Regions from separate parts of the Bacillus sp. NS1 genome, predicted to be linked through region 1. Evidence: predicted binding sites of a transcription regulator. Region 1 holds the regulator's gene; the other holds the start of a gene.
What was found. The regulator NrdR, encoded in region 1, represses ribonucleotide reductase genes. The targets are predictions, from matches to a motif close to AACACNATATATNGTGTT.
Positions count from the first base shown of each region.

Region 2: nrdI (class Ib ribonucleoside-diphosphate reductase assembly flavoprotein NrdI) is a predicted target of NrdR. The motif match lies at 5,328-5,345, and genes of this name have one in related genera.

Region 1 covers NZ_JBZAZF010000003.1:189,610-196,919, forward strand. The annotation lists gene mutM (DNA-formamidopyrimidine glycosylase) at 1-97, shown strand, start outside; partial or broken gene ytaF (sporulation membrane protein YtaF) at 245-895, shown strand; gene coaE (dephospho-CoA kinase) at 911-1,504, shown strand; gene ytbE (aldo/keto reductase YtbE) at 1,543-2,385, opposite strand; gene AC4CV5_RS11395 (MFS transporter) at 2,409-3,599, opposite strand; gene AC4CV5_RS11400 (winged helix-turn-helix transcriptional regulator) at 3,782-4,162, shown strand; gene AC4CV5_RS11405 (glyceraldehyde-3-phosphate dehydrogenase) at 4,370-5,392, shown strand; gene speD (adenosylmethionine decarboxylase) at 5,631-6,011, shown strand; gene nrdR (transcriptional regulator NrdR) at 6,293-6,751, shown strand; gene dnaB (replicative helicase loading/DNA remodeling protein DnaB) at 6,866-7,310, shown strand, end outside.
Region 2 covers NZ_JBZAZF010000002.1:896,514-903,823, forward strand. The annotation lists gene AC4CV5_RS09800 (poly-gamma-glutamate hydrolase family protein) at 233-940, shown strand; gene AC4CV5_RS09805 (OsmC family protein) at 1,015-1,467, shown strand; gene ebrB (multidrug efflux SMR transporter subunit EbrB) at 1,480-1,833, opposite strand; gene ebrA (multidrug efflux SMR transporter subunit EbrA) at 1,847-2,164, opposite strand; gene AC4CV5_RS09820 (inner spore coat protein YmaG) at 2,306-2,551, opposite strand; gene AC4CV5_RS09825 (YmaF family protein) at 2,641-3,054, shown strand; gene miaA (tRNA (adenosine(37)-N6)-dimethylallyltransferase MiaA) at 3,154-4,098, shown strand; gene hfq (RNA chaperone Hfq) at 4,138-4,359, shown strand; gene AC4CV5_RS09840 (YmzC family protein) at 4,561-4,830, shown strand; gene AC4CV5_RS09845 (hypothetical protein) at 4,914-5,144, shown strand; gene nrdI (class Ib ribonucleoside-diphosphate reductase assembly flavoprotein NrdI) at 5,388-5,780, shown strand; gene nrdE (class 1b ribonucleoside-diphosphate reductase subunit alpha) at 5,740-7,310, shown strand, end outside.

The sequences.
Region 1 (7,310 bases):
AGACGAGCCGTGCAAAAATTGCGGAACGATGATTTCAAAAATTGTCGTCGGAGGCAGAGGCACGCATTTTTGCGCGAAGTGCCAGAAAAAAAAGTAGCATAATGCTTCATCGTCCAAGCTGTCGGTGCATATATCAGTAACTCTGTAATAGAGGATGCCATTTTCGAAACACGGATTTTTCACTTTTCCATATATATGTTGTGATGAATCCCGGGCATTTTACATCTGATACAAGAGCACCAACAGAAAGGAAGAAACGGATATGCAAATGGTTTCTATACTGCTGCTGGCGTTGGCTGTCAGCTTGGACAGTTTTTCAGTCGGATTTACGTACGGATTGAGAAAAATGAAAATACCGTTTAAAGCGATTTTGGTTATTGCCTGCTGTTCCGGTGCTGTCATGTTTATATCCATGCTGATCGGAAGCTTTCTCACAAAGTTTTTTCCTGTATATGTAACGGAGAAGCTTGGCGGTTTAATATTGGTCGGAATCGGTGTATGGGTTCTGTATCAATTTTTCAAACCGGCAAAAGACAAAGAATACTTATTGCATGAAAAAACACTGCTTAATTTAGAGGTTCGGTCATTAGGGATTGTCATTCATATTTTGAGAAAACCTATGAGTGCGGATATTGACAAATCGGGTGTGATCAATGGAATTGAGGCGGTCTTATTGGGATTTGCCTTATCGATTGATGCCTTCGGAGCAGGTATAGGCGCAGCCATTCTCGGTTTTTCCCCGATTGTGATGAGCATTGCCGTGGCAATCATGAGTTCGCTGTTTGTATCAATTGGAATCAATGCCGGCCATTTTCTGTCTAAGTGGAAATGGATCGATAAAATGGCGTTTTTGCCGGGGCTTCTGCTGATCACGATTGGGCTCTGGAAATTGTAAAAAGGAGTGGATCTCTTGACCTTAGTCATTGGTTTAACGGGAGGGATAGCTAGCGGCAAAAGCACGGTAGCCAATATGCTGATTGAAAAAGGAATAACAGTTATAGATGCAGATATCATTGCAAAACAAGCGGTAGAAAAAGGGATGCCGGCCTACCGGCAAATCATTGACGAATTTGGTGAAGACATTCTGCTCCCAAACGGTGATATAGATAGAAAAAAGCTTGGGGCACTGGTTTTTACAAATGAACAAAAGCGTCTTGCTTTAAATGCAATTGTTCATCCCGCAGTCAGGCAGGAAATGCTTAAGCGCCGTGATGAAGCCATTGCAAATCGGGAGGCATTTGTTGTATTAGATATCCCGCTATTGTTCGAAAGTAAATTGGAATCATTAGTTGATAAAATTATAGTGGTCAGTGTCACAAAAGAGCTTCAGCTGGAACGTCTGATGAAGCGAAACCAGCTGACGGAAGAAGAAGCGGTCAGCCGAATCAGCGCTCAAATGCCTTTAGAGGAAAAAAAAGCAAGAGCAGATCAAGTCATCGATAACAGCGGCACGCTCGAAGAGACCAAACAGCAGATTGATGAAATTATCAACAGCTGGGCATAATACAAAACACCGTTCAATATGAACGGTGTTTTTTGTCATTAAAAATCAAAGTTGTCTGGGTCAGGGCCGACGCGCAGGTTTTCATTCAGCGCATCGATTCGGTTCATGTCCTCCTGTGTTAACTCAAAGTCAAACACGCTGGCATTTTCTTTAATGCGGTGTTCCTTCGTTGATTTAGGAATCGTAATGATGCCATGCTGCAGATCCCAGCGCAAAATGATTTGTGCTACAGATTTGTTATATGTTTGAGCGATGTCTGCTAAGACAGGGTGATCCAGCAGCTGTCCCTGCATTAAAGGTGACCAAGCTTCCATCTGGATGCCTTGTTTTTGGCAGTATGCCATCAGCTCTTTTTGTGTAAGACGCGGGTGAAATTCCACTTGGTTGATCATAGGCTTGATTTCAGCAGCCGTCATCAGGTCTTCAAGATGATGGATTTGGAAGTTACTCACGCCGATTGCTTTGACACGGCCTTCTTTATATAGAGCTTCAAGCGCTCTCCACGCTTCTTTATATTTTCCCTCTACAGGCCAGTGGATAAGGTATAGATCTAAATAATCCAGACCGAGTTTTGACAGGCTTGTTTCAAATGCGGCGAGTGTTTCCTCGTAGCCTAAATCCGCATTCCATACTTTTGAAGTAATAAACAGATCCTCTCTTGAGATGCCTGCTTCTTCAATGCCTTGCCGAAGCCCTTCTCCGACTCCAGCTTCATTTCCGTAGATAGCGGCAGTATCAATACTGCGGTATCCATGAACAATGGCGGTTCTAATGGCGTTTACCAGTTCAGATCCTTCTTCCACTTGGAATACGCCGAGGCCGAACCAAGGCATTCTTACTCCGTTATGAAGTGTTGCTGTTGCTTGTAAATGTGTTGTCATGTTGATTTCCTCCTTTAAAATTGTCAGGCTTCCTGCTGATCCCGTTTTTCCATCAAGCGGCTCAAGCCTGTTAAGATGACTGCGCCGACCACCATTAATCCGCCGATCCAAGCGGTATGAATCAATCCGATTGAATCGGTGATCACACCTCCAAGATATGAGCCAAGCGCAATCCCTGCATTAAAGGCAGCGATATTCATCGCGGATGCGACGTCAACTGCACTTGGGACAAAACGCTCAGCCAGCATGACGACATACACCTGAAGGCCGGGCACATTCATAAAGGCCAGCAATCCCATACAGAGAATGGTGATGAGGCCTGCTGTTTGATATGGAGCCGTAAATGTCAGCGTAAACAGAACGAGTGCCTGTACGATAAACATATAAAATAAAGCGGCAATTGGATTTCGATTTGACAGCTTTCCGCCCATCATATTGCCGATTGCAATGGCAATTCCGTATCCGAGCAGGATTACTGCAACAGTTCCGGCTTTGAAGCCTGTTACTTCCTGAAGCAGTGGAGACAGGTACGTGAATACAACGAATGTTCCTCCGTATCCAAGAGCTGTAATGACAAATAAAAGTAATAACCGGCCGTTTGTCACAAGCTTCATTTGATCCCGCATCGTTGTTTTCGTCCCTTTTCGTAATTTGGACGGGACAAGAATGCCATTGGTAATGAAAGCAATGATTCCGACTGCGATAATGACCATAAAGGCAAAACGCCAGCCGAGCTGCTGGCCGATAAACGTGCCGAAAGGAACTCCGGTTACTGTTGCTACAGTGAGGCCTGTAAACATGATCGAAATTGCGCTAGCCCTTTTATCCTCTGGGACAATATCCGCTGCGATGGTCGAACCGATCGACATAAACACACCGTGAGAAAAAGCTGATATCACACGTGCTGCTAATAATATCCCGATGCTTGAAGCGGTAGCTGCCATCGTATTCCCGGCAATAAAAATCAACATGATCCAAAGCAATAGCGTCTTACGTGACATGCCTGAGGTCAATGAAGTTAATATAGGCGCACCGAATGTAACGCCAAGCGCATAAAGGGAAACGGTCAATCCCGCTGTTGTGACAGGAATGTCCAGGTCATCAGAAATTAGCGGCAAAAGGCCGACGCTGATAAATTCGGTTGTTCCTATGGCGAATGCACTTACGGCCAAAGCCAGGAGTGCAGGAATGCTGCTTTTATTGGCTGAAGTCATCATGTTCCTCCTTTGTGTAATGTGTTGTATGATTGAAATTCTGCCGAGTAAGCTATATAAATAAAAAGAGCAGATTCAAATCAGCCGGCAAATGTGATTATGAAAGATATCGTCAAAAAAGAAAAGTACGTACTTTTAAGTGCTATAGTCACTTTTTGGTGCCTGTAAGGAGAATGAACGGTATGGAGAAGAAAAAATATAATATCTCTGTGGAAGCGACTCTTGAAGTGATCGGCGGGAAATGGAAATGCGTCATTTTATGCCACCTGACGCACGGAAAAAAACGCACGAGTGAATTAAAGCGCCTGATGCCTAACATCACGCAAAAAATGCTGACCCAGCAGCTGCGTGAGCTCGAAGCGGACGGTGTCATTAACCGGATCGTGTACAATCAGGTTCCTCCCAAAGTGGAATACGAGCTCAGCGAATACGGCCGCAGCTTAGAAGGGATTTTAGACATGCTGTGTGCTTGGGGAGCGAATCATATCAACAGAGTGTACGGGGATACATTTTCTGTATTAGAAGAAAGTGTGCTCAATGATAAGTTAAAACAGGAATCATAAAAAAATGAGAGCAGTCAGTGCGGAGCGCTGGCTGTTTTTTTGGTTCTTACGCCTAATTTTGTGTGCAAGAAAACATATAATGCATCATAAATTAGCGTTGTAATCGTTGATTTTTATCAATATGTACTGGCGAATTCGATTTAATGTGTTATACTAATTACAGATGACAACAAATTAGAATGGCATAATTGATAAGGGGTGTCCAACATGAAGGTAAAAGTAGCGATCAACGGGTTTGGAAGAATCGGAAGAATGGTTTTTAGAAAAGCAATGTTAGACGATCAAATTCAAGTAGTGGCCATTAACGCCAGTTATTCTGCAGAAACGCTGGCTCATTTAATAAAGTATGACACAAATCACGGCAGGTACGACAAAGAGGTTGTGGCTGGTGAAGACAGCCTGATCGTGAATGGAAAGAAAGTGCTTTTGTTAAACAGCCGTGATCCCAAACAGCTGCCTTGGCGGGAATATGATATTGACATTGTCGTTGAAGCCACAGGGAAGTTTAATTCAAAAGATAAAGCGATGGGTCATATTGAAGCGGGTGCGAAAAAAGTCATTCTGACTGCTCCGGGAAAAAATGAAGACGTTACCATTGTGATGGGAGTAAATGAGGACCAATTCGACGCCGACCGTCATGTCATTATTTCAAATGCATCATGCACGACTAACTGCCTTGCGCCTGTTGTAAAAGTGCTGGATGAACAATTTGGCATTGAGAGCGGGCTGATGACCACAGTTCACGCATATACGAATGACCAGAAAAACATTGATAATCCTCACAAAGATTTGCGCCGGGCACGGGCATGCGGTGAATCCATCATTCCGACGACAACAGGAGCGGCAAAGGCGCTTTCGCTCGTGCTGCCGCATCTGAAAGGAAAGCTTCACGGCCTTGCCTTGCGTGTCCCTGTTCCGAACGTCTCACTGGTTGATCTCGTTGTCGATCTGAAAACAGATGTAACGGCTGAAGAGGTAAACGAGGCATTTAAACGGGCTGCCAAAACTTCAATGTACGGCGTTCTTGATTATTCAGATGAACCGCTCGTTTCGACTGACTATAATACAAATCCGCATTCAGCAGTCATTGACGGGCTAACGACAATGGTAATGGAAGACAGAAAAGTAAAGGTGCTCGCATGGTATGACAACGAATGGGGCTACTCATGCAGAGTCGTTGATCTGATCCGCCATGTAGCGGTACGAATGAAACATCCGTCTGCTGTATAAAATAAGGTCATGGACGCTTTTTGAAGAAAAAACCCTTAACAGCATATTTCTGAAAAAACGCACCTTGCAAATTAGACTTAAACACAGTATACTATTTTTCGTGAACTTCTTGCTTGAGACTGTTTCGGAATTACTTAAAGGGTTAGGACCTCTCCGGACTAACTTTCCCCCGTGGTAAATGGCCGACCCAGTTGTTGGAATTTCACTTTTTAATTCTTGTTAAGGGGGGTCCATGACTATGGAAACAATGGGGCGTCACGTTATCTCCGAGCTATGGGGATGCGATTTTGATAAGCTGAATGACATGGATTTTATTGAAAAAACGTTTGTAAATGCTGCTCTAAAATCAGGTGCTGAGGTGCGCGAGGTTGCATTTCACAAATTTGCACCGCAAGGCGTAAGTGGAGTTGTGATTATTTCTGAATCACACTTAACAATTCACAGTTTTCCTGAGCACGGATATGCGAGCATTGATGTTTATACTTGTGGAGACTTAGATCCTAATGTTGCTGCTGACTATATCGCAGAGGCATTACATGCTGATACAAGAGAAAACATTGAAATACCAAGAGGAATGGGGCCTGTGCAAATTAAACAGGCGCAAGCGAAAGTACTATAGTTAATACGAACACAAAGGGAGCTGAAGCTAAAAGCCATTATGCGCTTTTTAGCTTATGCTCCTTTTATTTTTATAAAGAAACAAAGGGAAACAAAGGCAGTCAGCTTTTTCTTTTTTCATTTTTTTTGTAAAATAAGAAAGAGATTTTCACAAACCACCTGATGCTGTAGATACAGTTTTACACAACGGCTCTCCCGACAGATGCTGTCACATCTATTTTAAAAAGGCGGAGGCTGCCGAAAATACATTGCAGGGAACGAAATAGTTGGGAGCTGATTTTATTGAAATGTCCTTCATGCCAGCATAATGGAACGCGAGTCCTTGATTCACGGCCTGTGGATGACGGAAAATCGATTCGCCGAAGACGCGAATGTGAATCCTGCCACTACCGGTTTACGACCTTTGAGAAAGTGGAGGAAACCCCGCTCATCGTCGTAAAAAAAGAAGGTGTGCGTGAGGAATTCAGCCGAGAAAAAATGCTGCGCGGCCTCATAAAAGCATGCGAAAAAAGACCTGTTTCACTCAAAATGCTTGAAGACATGTGCTTTGATATTGAAAAAGAACTTCGCAATCAAGGCTGCTCTGAGGTGAAAAGCGAGCTTGTCGGAGAAATGGTGATGGACCGGCTGGCCAAGATTGATGAAGTCGCATATGTGCGGTTCGCGTCAGTCTATCGGCAGTTTAAAGATATAAACGTCTTTATCGACGAATTAAAAGACTTAATAAAGAAAGAGCGTTAAAAGAGCTAAGAGGATTCTTCTAGCTCTTTTCTCATGTGCAAAATTGGCATTTGATAGATATGAGAAACGGTGTAAAATGAAAGGTAGAAACAAATTCGGAAGGTTTGAGAATGTATGGCTGACTATTGGAAAGATGTACTGCCTGTAGATCCGTATGTGGTCAAAAGCAGATCGATGCTGCAGGATATAGACAGACAAATTATCACACAACTGTATCAGCCCTTAATCGGCCCTGTTGCATTCTCTCTTTATATGACATTATGGGGAGAGCTTGAACAAAACCGTTTGTGGGGCGGAGAGTCCACACATAGACAGCTGATGGGGATGACACAGTCCAACTTAAAAACGATCCATCAGGAACAGGGGAAGCTCGAAGGCATCGGATTGCTGAAAGTATATATGAAGGAATCCGAGCGGCAGGAGCGCCTCTTTATATATGAACTCCTTCCGCCGCTCAGGCCAAATGATTTTTTTGAAGATGGAATGCTGAATGTTTTTCTGTACAATAGAGTCGGAAAAACAAAATATCAGCAATTGAAACAATTTTTCACGCACCCGG
Region 2 (7,310 bases), on a different contig from region 1:
TAAACCTCTATACATGTAATTGCCAAGTGAGGTTATTCCTACCTTTTTTATCTTTCCTCTCAATCTTTTTTCACTCATATTTCAAATGAACCGCTATTAACCGTGACAATCAATTGATTTTTTGAAACCGGGAACTTTTTCACTGATGATATAGCGTATACAATGGTAAGATAAAACCTATTGGCTAAACCTCATATAATGAACCGTGCCATTCTTATGAAAGGAGTTAAACATGAGAAGATTTATACTAAATGTCATATTAGTCTTAGCCATTGCCTTATTCCTGAGATATGTTCATTACTCATTAGAACCCGAACCATCTAATCAGCCAGATACATATTCAAATTTCAGCAGCTTGGCAGAGAATGAGAGCCCAGCCGATTATGATATTTCTTATAGTGAGAAAAAAGGAAGCAAAGTGTTAATTATGTCTCCGCACGGCGGAAGAATTGAAGGCGGAGTAAGCGAGCTTGTGCGGTATTTCAATAGTGAATTCTCTACATACCTGTTTGAAGGGTTGAAGTCACACGATAACCAAACGCTTCACATTACAAGCACCAACTTTGATGAGCCATTGGCTGAAAAGAAAATCAAGGAGCATCAATATGTTGTGGCTTTTCACGGATATAAAGGGGAGAACAAGAATACACTTGTTGGGGGCACAGACCGAAAGCGGGCGAAAATGATCGTAAGAGCCCTTGAGAGAAGGGGATTTTCCGCTGAGTTAGCGTCGTCTAAAAGCGGTCTTGCTGGGTTAAGTGCCGAAAATATTAACAACCAAGGGGAAACGGGGCTGAGTATCCAGCTGGAAATCAGCCGCGAGCAGAGAGAAGCATTTTTCGATGATTTTTATTATAAAAATAGAAAATATACAAAGAACAGTGAATTTTATGCTTATGTGAGTGCGATCAAAAGTGTCCTTGAAAAAGAGTATTCGTAACAAGCAGATCAGAAGACAAGATAAGAGAAGATCAGTAGACTGAAATAGAATCATAAAAGGAGGCAAAACTTACGATGGCAGATCATCATTTTTATTTAAAAGCGAACTGGCCGGGCAACCGCAATGATGTCGGTACGATCGAAAGCGGTAACTTAATCACCTCTATTTCAATTCCTAAAGAAATGGATGGACCAGGAGAGGGGACCAACCCGGATGAGATGCTTCTCGGGGCGGCAGCAACCTGTTACATTATTACACTTGCTGCGATGATGGAAAGAAGCGGGCTGGAAAAGGACGACTTGCAGATGGAGTCAGAAGGCATTGTCGACGTCACCAAAGGAGTCTTTACATACAAAAAGATCATCCACCGTCCCTCCGTTGTGCTCAAACATGACGCCTCACAAGAAGATGTCGCACTGGCGCACAAGCTTTGTGAAAAGGCGGAGTCGTCATGCATGATTTCACGCGCCATTCAAGGAAATGTCGAGCTACAGCTTGAAGCCTCCGTAAAACTGGCTGGCGAATAATGAAACAGACGGTCACTCACAGACCGTCTGTTTTTTATCTTTAGCAGGGGCTTTCGACTGATTTAACACGACTACGCCTGCAATGACTAGCGTGAGCCCGAACACGCTCTTTAAACTGATGGTTTCGCCAAAAAGCAAAAACCCGACAATGGCTGTAAGCGCCGTTCCAACGCCAGACCATGTCGCATACGCGCTTGATAAGTCAATTGTTTTTAAAGAAAAGCTTAGAAAGGTAAAAGCAGAAAGAAATCCGGCAATGACTCCAACAATGGGCCAGGCTTGTGTAAATCCTTCTGAAAGCTTCAGCATTGTGCTCCCGAAAACCTCAGATACAATGGCAAGAGCCAAATAAAGCAATCCTTTCATCATTATCACTCCTTTACTGCCAGTTAAGTAACACGACCCCTGATATTAATAAAAGAATCCCGATAAGCCCTTTGCCATTCAATTCTTCCTTAAACCATTTCACTCCGATCACTGCCGTCAGCACCGTGCCCACACCGCTCCAAGTCGCATACGAGAGGCTGAGGGGGATATGGTTTAAGGTCAGCGACAGCATATAAAAGGCGAGGGAATAGCCAATCACGACCAAAGCGCTTGGCTTCCACTTTTTGAAGCCGTCAGACACTTTCAGCATGGCCGCTCCTATCGATTCCGAGCATATGGCAATCGTGAGGAATATATATCCTACCAACATCGTACATTCTCCTCACTTGAACTGTAATTTTAGATTAGAAAAGTTCTTCAGCTAGAAAAATATTAGTGTATGGCTATGTATGAGTCAAGCGATTCATTTTCAGTCACTTAAAAAGACCCCTTTTGAAGAGGCCTTGTGTGTTTAATAGTAGTAAGGGAATGGGGCGTACGGATAGGGGTATCCGCCATAAAAATAAGGGTTAAATAAAGCGCTTCCTACAAGCCCGCCAACTAGTCCGCCGAAAAAAGGTCCCCCGTAAAAACCGAATGGCCGGCCAAACCCAAATCCAGGTCTTCCAAACCCGTAGCCGAATCCAGGTCTTCCGAATCCGAAAGGTCTTCCAAATATCCTTGTGTCTTCAGCAGTGAAATGTTCTATCTCGTTCATTTTTTCTTTCCTCCTGTAATAAATTGTAGATGATGCAGTGTATTCAGCCTACCTAGATTTGATTGGGCGTTTGATGAAAAAGAAGGGATGTGATCACATTGGGCCTGTATCCGTCTGACTGGTCAAAAGCGCCGCCTCATGCACATGCTTATCACGTCAAAACAACGAGAGAACAGGGACATTATCATCTCATTGAAGGATTTACTCAGCCAGCTAATGGATCGAATACCGATCAGCATACACATCACTTTACAGGGATCACTTCTTTTGAAAACGGCCACTTTCACCGGTATTACGGAATCTCAGGGCCTGCGATTCCCTTAGCAGACGGCACCCATTATCACGAAATCGAAGAAACGACGTATCTGGCCTATAACGAGCCGATTAAGATCCGGTACGGAGGCGTTGTGTATGATCCGAAAGATGACGGAAGAAAAACGCATCGCCATGCCCTGAAAGGAAAGACGAGAGAAATCGTCGGCAATGAGCCGCTCGGGTGGTAGAAGGATGTTTACCGGTGCAAAAAAAGGGCAAAATGGATAGGTGGTTGCACATGATGAATGCTATAATGGGGGGAGATTTATAAAAGAGAGTGATATATATTGAATAATACGAAGCAGCCCGTTGTCATTTTAGTCGGACCGACGGCAGTGGGGAAAACAAATTTAAGTATTCAGCTAGCTAAATCCTTGAATGCGGAAATTATCAGCGGAGATTCGATGCAGGTTTATAAAGGAATGGATATTGGAACAGCTAAAATCACTGAACAGGAGATGGAGGGAGTACCCCATCATCTGATTGATATTTTAGATCCCCAAGATTCCTTCTCCACCGCCGATTATCAAGGCTTAGTGAGAAACAAAATCAGCGAGATTGCAAAAAGAGGAAAGCTTCCAATGATTGTCGGCGGTACAGGGCTTTATATACAATCTGTGCTTTACGATTATACATTTACGGAAGAGGCGAACGATCCTGTGTTTCGACAGAGCCTGCAAATGGCTGCTGAACGGGAAGGCGCTGACTTTCTTCATGCCAAACTTGCTGCGGCAGATCCAGAGGCAGCAGCTGCGATTCATCCCAATAATACGAGAAGAGTTATTCGTGCGCTGGAAATATTACACACGTCTGGAAAAACGATGTCACAGCATTTGAAGGAGCAAAAACGAGAACTTCTGTACAATGCAGTGTTAATCGGACTGACAATGGATAGAGACACGCTTTACGCAAGAATTAATCAGCGGGTTGATATGATGATGGAGGCCGGTCTTCTTCCCGAAGTGAAACGCCTCTACGACAAAAACGTGAGAGACTGTCAGTCGATACAGGCGATAGGCTATAAGGAGTTATATGCATATTTTGACGGTTTTGTGACACTTTCTGATGCCGTCGATCAGCTAAAGCAGAACTCAAGACGGTATGCGAAACGGCAGCTGACGTGGTTTCGCAACAAAATGCAGGTTACCTGGTTCGATATGACACCGCCCGTTGATATGGAGCTGAAAAAAAAGGAAATTTTCACACATATAGCAGGAAAACTCGAACTTTAATCGAAACTGTATGATATAGAGAATCAAGGAGGACGAAACATGAAACCGATTAATATTCAGGATCAGTTTTTGAATCAAATCCGGAAAGAAAATACGTATGTCACTGTTTTTTTGCTGAATGGCTTTCAGCTGCGTGGCCAGGTGAAAGGCTTTGATAACTTTACCGTATTGCTGGAATCGGAAGGTAAGCAGCAGCTTATCTATAAACATGCGATCTCAACGTTTGCGCCGCAAAAAAACGTCCAGCTTGAACTCGAATAGATCAAAAAATACCATGTCAAGGCATGGGGAGGCTGTCGGGGGAATCCCGGCAGCCATTTTTTAAGCTTGAGCCACTTTCATTCCAAGCTTTGTATTTTAGTAAGCTGACCATGCCAAGGCACGGTCTTTTTTTATGAGATCAACATATGCAAAACTAACTCGAATATCATGTAAAAATCTGAATTTGGGAGTGACGCGACCTTGTTTGAAAGTGAAGAACTGAGACGAATTAGGATTGCGCTTGTGTGGATAGCCGTATTTTTGCTGTTCGGAGCGTGCGGGAATCAAGATACCATCATTGAAACAGACAGCGGCAATTCAGGCTATGAAACGCCACAGCCAGCCTCGTTCCCGCTTGAACATAATCATTTTGGCGTTGTAGAGGACGGCTATATCAAAATTTATGAGTATAATGAGTCCCGCAATGAGGTAAAGCTGAAGACAGAATACTCGGATGATGAGCTTGAATAAAATTCACAAGCATCCGAATTTACAAAGCGGATGCTACCCGCTAAACTAAATACAGACACAGATCAAACAGAGGGTGAAATAAAATGAAGCATAAAGTGATCGTGAATCATTGGGAAGAAATTTGTGAAGATGATTCTTGCTATGAATACGGAACAAGCATCATTGTGAACGGAAAAGAATTAATCAGAGAAGCGTCAATTATCAGCGCTTTGAAGGCGGTTTTAGAAGAGATCGGTGCGGATGTTGAAATAGAAGAAACAGTAGAGAGCGAAAAATGCTGTGATAGCTTAAGAAAAAAAAATCTAGACTACTAAGCAGTTTTTTTTCATGTTATGATATACATCGGCTTAAAAACGACACCCTGAGTAGGACGAGAGATGATTCTCGTTCTGCTCTCTTTTTTGGGCCCTTATGAGTCTGCCCATATGCCTGATTTGATCAAAATATGAATTTTTCACAAAAACAAATCTATATATTGTGTTTTTGTCAGAGGATAGTATACTATATATAGTGTTAGTGATGAGAGATTCATATTTTTTGATAGGTCGTGATAAAACGTGGTACAAATCATATTTGATTCGAAAACAGGGAATGTTCAGCGGTTTGTGAATAAAATAGGCTTTCAGCAGATACGCAAGGTGGACGAAATTGACCACCTGGACACTCCGTTTGTTTTGGTCACCTACACGACAAACTTCGGTCAGGTACCGGCATCAACACAATCATTTCTCGAAAAATACGCCCATCTTTTATTAGGAGTCGCTGCGAGCGGCAATAAAGTATGGGGCGATAACTTTGCAAAAAGCGCCGATACCATTTCAAGACAATATCAGGTGCCGATCTTGCACAAATTTGAACTCAGCGGCACATCTAAAGACGTTGAATTGTTTACTCAGGAGGTAGAAAGAGTTGTCACAAAATCAAGTGCCAAAATGGATCCAGTTAAATAACGAAATCATGATCCAAAAAGATGGAAAATTCCAGTTTGATAAGGATAAAGAGGCTGTACATAGCTATTTTGTAGATTATATCAATCAAAACACAGTTTTCTTTCACGATTTAAAAGAGAAGCTGGATTATTTGATAGAAAACCAATACTACGAAGAGGAATTCTTAAGCCTTTATTCTTTTGAAGACATTAAAGAAGTGTTTAAGACAGCTTACGCTAAGAAGTTTCGTTTTCCTTCCTTCATGAGTGCGTTTAAATTCTATAATGACTATGCTTTGAAAACGAATGACAAGAAAAAAATCCTCGAGCGTTATGAGGACCGGATCTCAATTGTTGCGCTGTTCTTCGCAAACGGCGACACTGAAAAAGCAAAAGAATATGTGCGCCTGATGATCAATCAGGAATATCAGCCGAGCACACCGACATTTTTGAACGCTGGCAGAAAACGCCGCGGTGAGCTTGTAAGCTGCTTCTTGCTCGAAGTCAATGATTCTTTAAACGACATTTCAAGAGCGATCGATATCTCCATGCAGCTTTCTAAACTGGGCGGCGGGGTTTCTCTTAACCTGTCCAAGCTTCGCGCGAAAGGTGAAGCCATTAAAGATGTTGAAAATGCCACAAAAGGCGTTGTAGGCGTGATGAAGCTTCTTGATAACGCGTTCCGTTACGCTGACCAAATGGGACAAAGACAAGGATCTGGTGCGGCGTACTTAAACATTTTCCACCGCGATATCAATGATTTTCTCGATACGAAAAAGATTTCTGCCGATGAAGATGTGCGCGTCAAAACGCTGTCTATCGGTGTTGTCATTCCGGATAAGTTCGTTGAGTTGGCGCGAGAGGACAAAGCGGCTTATGTATTTTATCCGCACACGATTTATAAAGAGTACGGCCAGCACATGGATGAGATGGACATGAATGAAATGTACGACAAGTTTGTCGACAACCCTCGGGTGAAAAAGGAAAAAATCAACCCTCGGAAATTGCTTGAAAAACTGGCGATGCTTCGTTCTGAATCAGGCTATCCATACATCATGTTCCAAGATAACGTGAATAAAGTGCATGCGAATAACCATATTTCCAAGGTGAAATTTTCTAACCTTTGCTCTGAAGTCCTGCAGGCATCTCAGGTTTCTTCATACACGGACTATGATGAAGCAGATGAAATCGGTTTGGATATTTCCTGCAACCTAGGCTCGCTTAACATTCTCAACGTCATGGAACATAAATCAATCGAAAAGACAGTTAAGCTTGCGACAGACTCTTTAACACACGTGTCTGAAACGACTGATATCCGCAATGCGCCTGCTGTAAGACGGGCAAACAAAGCGATGAAATCAATCGGTCTCGGCGCTATGAACCTTCACGGCTACCTTGCGCAAAACGGCATTGCGTATGAAAGTCCGGAAGCCCGTGACTTTGCAAACACGTTCTTTATGATGGTGAACTTCTACTCCATCCAGCGTTCTGCGGAAATCGCAAAAGAGAAGGGCGAAACATTTGATCAATATGAAGGATCAACCTATGCGAC